Hydrogenophilus thermoluteolus: one gene and its partner. The protein of the gene in region 1 interacts with the protein of each later gene in a pairwise test. Links are inferred from orthologs where the notes say so. Each region holds a gene or a part of one and is shown on either strand. Other genes may lie near its edges.

Region 1 (3,122 bases):
GGCGCGTGAAAAATACGGCTGCCTCTGTGTCGGACCATTCGGCAAAACGGGATAGGAGATCGGGTTCGCGCAAAAGCCCTCCGCATCTCGGTTCGAATCCGGGAATGCACCATTGGGCGTCGAGCGGCAGTCTCGGGTGGGGACTGCTGAGCCCGTGGACGCTGCCAGCCCAGGGCTCGGTAACCAGATGGTCGAGGACGATCCATCGTGGGGGGTGCGGGCGGCGTGCTGCGAATGCCGCTAGCCACGGGTCGCTGAATCCGCACGCAAACGCTTCGATCATCGCGTCGACTTGGGACACCTGGTCGCGATCTTCTGCCGTTGGCGCCGAACGGTGCCAACGGCGCACGGTGAGCGTGGGCGGACAGGAGATTCGCGCTACGAAAGATTGTGCCGCCTGCCAGTCGTCAATCCACCAGACAACCTCGTGTCCCTCTTGTGCGCAATATCTGGCCACACGCCAGGTGACGCCGATGTCGCCCCAGTTGTCGATGCGTGCGCAAAAAATAGCGATTTTTTTTCGGGAAATCAAAAGGGTGTCGATTGGTTGTTCCGGCAAGGAATGGGTGTATTATAGAAAAGATAAAGTTCAACAGGAGTGGTTCCAATGGTTCGAAAAGTGGGGATTGGGTGCGCCTTGTGGCTCATCGCGGCCCAGTGGGCTTACGGATCGGCTCAGAACGAGTCGGGCGAATTCACGCAACTCGATTTGCGCTTACCCACAGGGGTCTATCGCTGCGCCTACGGGGAACCTTTGGTGGGGATCGAGCGAAGCAGCGAACTCAACGAAAGGGTCAAAGTTCACTATCAAGGGCGAGTGCATGAGTTGCGGCGGGAGGTCTCGAAGTCAGGGTTGCCACGCTTTTCCGATGAAACGACGGGGCTTTTGTGGATCGATTTGCCGTGGAAGAGTGTGCTTTTGAATCTCAAGAACGAGCGCCCCATTGCCAACGACTGTACCTTTGCACCGGAGCTGGCCCTAGCGCAACTCGATAAGAGGGGTGCGGCAGAGCGTTTGCATCAAGAGAAGCGCGTCAAGAAGGTTGCGAAAAAACACTGATTCTCCTTTTGGCGTTGCTGCGAAAAGCGCCCGAGCGGCGGGCAGGGAGACAGCGGGTTCTCTTTTACCTCCTGGCGTACGGGTACGTTATAATCGCACTTTTTTGTGGAGAAGGAAGCATGGCAATCGAACGCACGCTCTCGATCATCAAACCCGACGCCGTCGCGAAGAATGTGATTGGCAAAATCTACCAGCGTTTCGAAGACGCCGGGTTGAAAATCGTTGCGGCGAAAATGGTGTGGCTTTCGGAGAAAGAAGCGGCGGCCTTCTACGCCGTTCACAAAGAACGCCCTTTCTTCAATGACCTGGTTCGCTTCATGACCTCCGGGCCGGTGATGGTCCAGGTGCTGGAAGGGGAAAACGCGATCGCGAAAAACCGCGAATTGATGGGGGCAACGGATCCGAAGAAGGCTGCGCCAGGGACGATTCGTGCCGATTTCGCCGAATCGATCGATGCGAATGCCGTCCATGGTTCCGACGGTCCCGATACGGCACGTACCGAAATCGCTTTCTTCTTCCCGGAAATGGCGATCTATTCGCGCTGACCGCCGAATGAAAGAGACCGAAGCTGCCGTGGCTGACGCGGTGCCGACCAATCTCTTGGAGCTGACGCGTGAGGAGCTCGAAGCCTGGTTCGTCGCGCAAGGAGAGAAGCCCTTTCGCGCGCGCCAGGTCTATCGCTGGATTCACCGCATGGGCGTTGCAGAGTTTGCCGCGATGACCGATGTCGCGAAAACCTTGCGGGCGCAGCTGGCGGAAACCGCGTCGATCACGCCGCCTCGGGTGATTTCGGACCGCGTCTCGAGCGACGGGACGCGGAAATGGCTCTTGGACGTCGGTCAGGGCAATGCGGTGGAGACCGTCTTCATCCCGGAACGCAGTCGGGGAACGCTCTGCATCTCGACCCAAGCAGGCTGCGCGCTCGAGTGCGCGTTCTGCGCCACCGGCAAGCAAGGTTTCAACCGCAATTTGACGACCGGCGAAATCCTAGGGCAATTGTGGCTGGCCAACCATGTGTTGGGGCCAGCGTACGAGCACGCTCGGCTCGACGACGGCGATTGGACCGACAACGGGCGCGTGGTGACCAACGTCGTGATGATGGGGATGGGGGAGCCGCTTGCCAATTACGATGCGGTGGTGCGCGCGCTCAAAGTGATGCTCGACGATTTCGGCTATGGACTGTCACGGCGCCGGGTGACGGTATCGACCTCAGGGTTGGTGCCGGCGATGGATCGGTTGCGCGTTGAATGTCCCGTGGCATTGGCCGTTTCGCTGCACGCGCCCAACGACCGTTTGCGCGACGAATTGGTTCCGATCAACAAAAAGTATCCGCTCAAAGAACTGATCGCGGCGTGCGAACGGTATCTCACCGCGTCGCCCCGCGATTTCATCATGTTCGAATATGTGTTGCTCGACGGGGTGAACGACAACCCGCGCGATGCGCAGGAGTTGGTCGAGCTGACCCGCGGCCTTTCGTGCAAATTCAACTTGATCCCGTTCAACCCCTTCCCGGGAAGTCCGTTCCGACGCCCAGCGCCGGAGCGTGTCCGTGCGTTTGCCGAGCGGCTGATGGCGGCAGGGCGCCTGACGACGATCCGTCGCACCCGTGGTGACGACGTCGCAGCGGCGTGCGGCCAATTGGCGGGACAAGTCCAAGATCGGACCCGTCGTTCGCTGCGCCTGGTTGCCGCGGAGGGGTGAATGAAGTGGAGACAGGTCGTTTGTGGGGTCGCAGCAGCGTTCGCGCTTGCGGGGTGCGCTTCCGTTGCGACGCCACCGCGCGCGGGAATCGCAGAGGGGGCTTATCCCGCCCCCCTCTTGGACCAAACGGCAGAGCGCCCTCAGGATAAGGAGCGCAAAGCCCGCATTGATCTCGCGCTTGCTTATCTCGAACTGGGGCGAGTCGATGTCGCACTCGACGAAATCGCAAAAGCGCGCGCGCTCGACGCCTCTGACCCGCTGGTGCCCTATGCATGGGGGTTGGCCCATCTGGCGTTGGGGGATCGTGCAACCGCAGAAAAGAGCCTAGAAGAAGCGCAGCGACTCGCGCCCAACGATCCGG
Region 2 (3,298 bases), 290 kb from region 1 along the record:
GCACCTGGGTGCGCCATGGGGTGGGGTAACGCAGCGCCCAGGCGTTGCGCTCCTGACTGCGTTCAAGCAGCCGGATCGCCAAATCGAAACGGCCGTCTTCCGCAAGAAGCGACGCGGCGACGCGCCTTTGCCACGCGGCACTTGCGGATTGCCAGCGTTGCGCGAGCAGGTCGACTTCTCGCTGCGCTTCGACCTCCCAGCTACGGGCCGCAAGCGCGCGAATCGCGGCAAGGTGGGGGTCGCGCGCAATCTGCGCACGTTGCTGAGCAGAAATGGGTGGGCCGTCGGTGATCGCAAGCGGTTGCCCGATCAGTTCGCCAGCGAGCAATCCCCAAAAATCGTCGTCTTGCGCCAACTCCCGAAACAGGGTTCTGGCTTCGTCTTTTTTACCCAGCGCTTTGAGCGTCCAGGCGCGCCAGAAACGCCATTGCCGTGCGTCCCTTTCGCTGGGCGGGAGCTGTTCGAGCAGGTGCCAGGTGGTGAGCCAATCTTCGGCTTGCAACGCGAGGCGGATCTGCCATTCGAGCGGTTCCACCCAGATCGGGCTGGCGGTGAGCTGCTTGGACCAGGTGCGGGCTTGGGGGGTGCCTAGGCTGGCGGCGACCACGAACGCAGCGCGGCGAACGGTTGCCGCAAGGGGTGGTGGCAGTTGGGCTGCTTGCTGCCACACGGTGATCGGGTCGTCGCGCGTTTGCGCGATCAGACGCGCGGCTGCGCGCACCGCAGGCGTGTCCGCAGCCGGAGGAAAGAGTGCGCGCCACGGCGCGGCAGCGTTTTCGCCTTTCAGGAAAAGGGTGACGAGGTAACGTTCGATCAGCGTGGCGTCGTTGACGAGACCGTTGGCCACGGCGTCGCGAAACGCAGCGCGGCACTCGTCGTTGGGTGATACCGTTTCGGCAAGGCGAGTAAGCACCGCTTCGCGCAGCGTGGCGGTTGCGGTGGGTTCGGTGTGTAGCCGTGCTTGAAGGAGCCAGCAGTGGGTGGTGGGGTCGTGCCGTTCCAGCGCTTCGAGATGGCGGCGGGCTTCGGTCCAGGCTTCCTGCGCGATGGCGTTTTGCGCGAGCGCCCGCCGGACACGCACCGCTGCGTCGGTGCCGGCGTGATCGGTCAGGAAGCGCGTGACGGTTTGGGGGTCGAGCGTTGCGTCGTCGCGTAGAATCTGCAGTGTCAGACGCCAGCTGGTGACCGTCGCGGCAAGGGGGCTTGTGCGGGTTTTGGGTTCGAGTGCCAACAGGGTGGCGAGGTCGCCTCGGGCGAACGCGGCGCGGGCTTGTGCCACTGCGTCGGTGGGTGGGGTGGGCCGGTCATGAGGACGCGCAGCCGCAGCAAGCATCGTGGGGGTGCCGATCAGCCAAACGATCAGCACGACCAGAGCAAACGAAGCGACGGAGCGGAACGCGTGGCGTGTGGCACTCATTAGGGCAACGAGGTGCAGGGACCGTGAACGACGAAACACGAACGATTGTACCCGATGGCGCGGATCGCGCGACGATTCGCCGCCATTTCCTGCGGCTACGGCGCGAATTGTCCCGTGAGGATTGGCAGGCGAAGAACGCGGCGTTGTGTGCCCATTTGGCGCAGTGGTGGACCCAGTGGGGCGCGCGGCGCACGCCGCGCTGGGTCGGGCTCTACTGGCCGATGAAGGGGGAGCCCGACGTGCGGCCAGTTTTCGCCGCGTGGCGTTGGCGCGCGCTTCCCGCCGCAGTCGCTCCTCATGCTCCTCTCGTTTTCCGTCCGTGGCAGGATGGGGCACCGATGATCGACGATTGCTACGGCATTCCAACGCCGGAGTGTGCCGAGACGGTTTGCCCTGAGGTACTGATCGTGCCGCTCGTTGCGTTCGATCGTCGAGGTTACCGGTTGGGTTATGGCGGTGGGTTTTACGATCGGACATTAGCGGCGTGGCGTGCCGAGGGGTGGCAGGGCATTGCGGTGGGGGTGGGGTTTGCGTTTGCGGCCCTTCCCGACCTGCATCCCGAAGCGCACGACGTGGCGATGGATGTGGTGGTGAGCGACGCCGGGGTGGTGTTGGACCGCAGCGAAGGGGTTCGACGCTAGCGGCCTACCCTTTAGTGCGCGGGTGGCTCCGTGTGTCACGCTAGCCCGCCGCCAAAAAGAGCGCGTACGCTGGATTGTGGGTCTCTTCTACCCATTCGTACCCCAGGCGGTCGAGGAACGCGCGGAATTCCACCTCTTCTTCGGGTGGGACCTGCATCCCGGCGAGCACACGGCCGTAGTCGGAGCCATGGTTGCGGTAGTGGAAGAGGCTGATGTTCCAGTCGGCGCGAAGCTCCGAGAGGAATTTCATCAGCGCGCCGGGACGCTCCGGGAAGACGAAGCGGTAGAGGCGCTCGTTGCGGATGTGGGGAGCGCGGCCGCCCACCATATAGCGGACGTGGGTCTTCGCCAGTTCGTTGTCGGTGAGGTCGAGCGCGCGCAATCCAGCGGCTTCGAGCTGCTGGATCAGGCTGGCCACTTCGTCGCGGTTGTGGATGGTGACGCCGACGAAGATGTGCGCTTCGTTCGGGTCGGCGAAGCGGTAGTTGAATTCGGTGATGTTGCGGTGGCCCAGGAGTTGGATGAACGCTTTGAACGAGCCCGGCCGTTCCGGGATGGTCACCGCCAACACCGCTTCGCGCTGCTCACCCAGTTCGGCGCGTTCGGCAACGAAGCGCAGGCGATCGAAGTTCATGTTCGCGCCCGAAGCGACCGCAACCAGGGTTTGACCGGTGACCTGGTGGGTGCGTGCCCAGGTTTTGAGCCCCGCCACCGCGAGTGCGCCAGCCGGTTCGAGGATCGCGCGCGTCTCTTCGAACACGTCTTTGATCGCGGCGCAAATTTCGTCGTTGGAGACGACCACCATCTCATCGACATACTGGCGGCAGAGGCGGAAAGTCTCTTCGCCCACCTGTTTGACCGCGGCGCCGTCGGCAAAGAGGCCGACTTGCTCCATCGCGATCCGTTCGCCCGCAGCAAGGGAGCGGGTCATCGCGTCGGCGTCTTCCGCTTCGACGCCGATCACGCGAATATCGGGGCGCAGCGCTTTGAGGTAGGCGGCAACGCCAGCGATCAGGCCGCCGCCGCCCACGCCACAGAAGACGGCGTGTAACGGCTCCGGGTGCTGCCGCAAGAGCTCCATGCCGATGGTCCCTTGGCCAGCGATGACGTCAGGGTCGTCGAACGGATGCACGAACGTGAGTTGTTCTTCTTTGGCAAGCCGCAGCGCGTAGGCGTAGGCGTCGGAGTACGATTCGCCTGCGAGCACCGCTTCTCCACCCCGCGCGCGGACCGCTTCGAC

Evidence for each region.
Region 2: the proteins of ndk (region 1) and HPTL_RS00715 interact in binary tests that used the Escherichia coli proteins (3 or more experiments, as listed by UniProt). The link is inferred for Hydrogenophilus thermoluteolus from one-to-one orthologs.

The regions. Positions count from the first base shown.
Region 1 is NZ_AP018558.1:448,563-451,684, forward strand. What follows is about bases 83-2,892. They hold ndk (nucleoside-diphosphate kinase), read left to right. Parts: upstream 83-1,179; coding sequence 1,180-1,605; downstream 1,606-2,892. Other genes in these bases: earP (elongation factor P maturation arginine rhamnosyltransferase EarP), read right to left, coding at 83-532; HPTL_RS02180 (hypothetical protein), read left to right, coding at 608-1,060; rlmN (23S rRNA (adenine(2503)-C(2))-methyltransferase RlmN), read left to right, coding at 1,613-2,761; HPTL_RS02195 (tetratricopeptide repeat protein), read left to right, coding at 2,762-2,892. In the rest of the region: more of earP, read right to left, coding at 1-82; more of HPTL_RS02195, read left to right, coding at 2,893-3,122. UniProt on the Escherichia coli protein: Major role in the synthesis of nucleoside triphosphates other than ATP. The ATP gamma phosphate is transferred to the NDP beta phosphate via a ping-pong mechanism, using a phosphorylated active-site intermediate.
Region 2 is NZ_AP018558.1:154,204-157,501, forward strand. What follows is about bases 264-3,249. They hold HPTL_RS00715 (5-formyltetrahydrofolate cyclo-ligase), read left to right. Parts: upstream 264-1,440; coding sequence 1,441-2,058; downstream 2,059-3,249. Other genes in these bases: HPTL_RS00710 (lytic transglycosylase domain-containing protein), read right to left, coding at 264-1,417; ilvA (threonine ammonia-lyase, biosynthetic), read right to left, coding at 2,099-3,249. Outside these bases: more of HPTL_RS00710, read right to left, coding at 1-263; more of ilvA, read right to left, coding at 3,250-3,298. UniProt on the Escherichia coli protein: Involved in the removal of 5-formyltetrahydrofolate.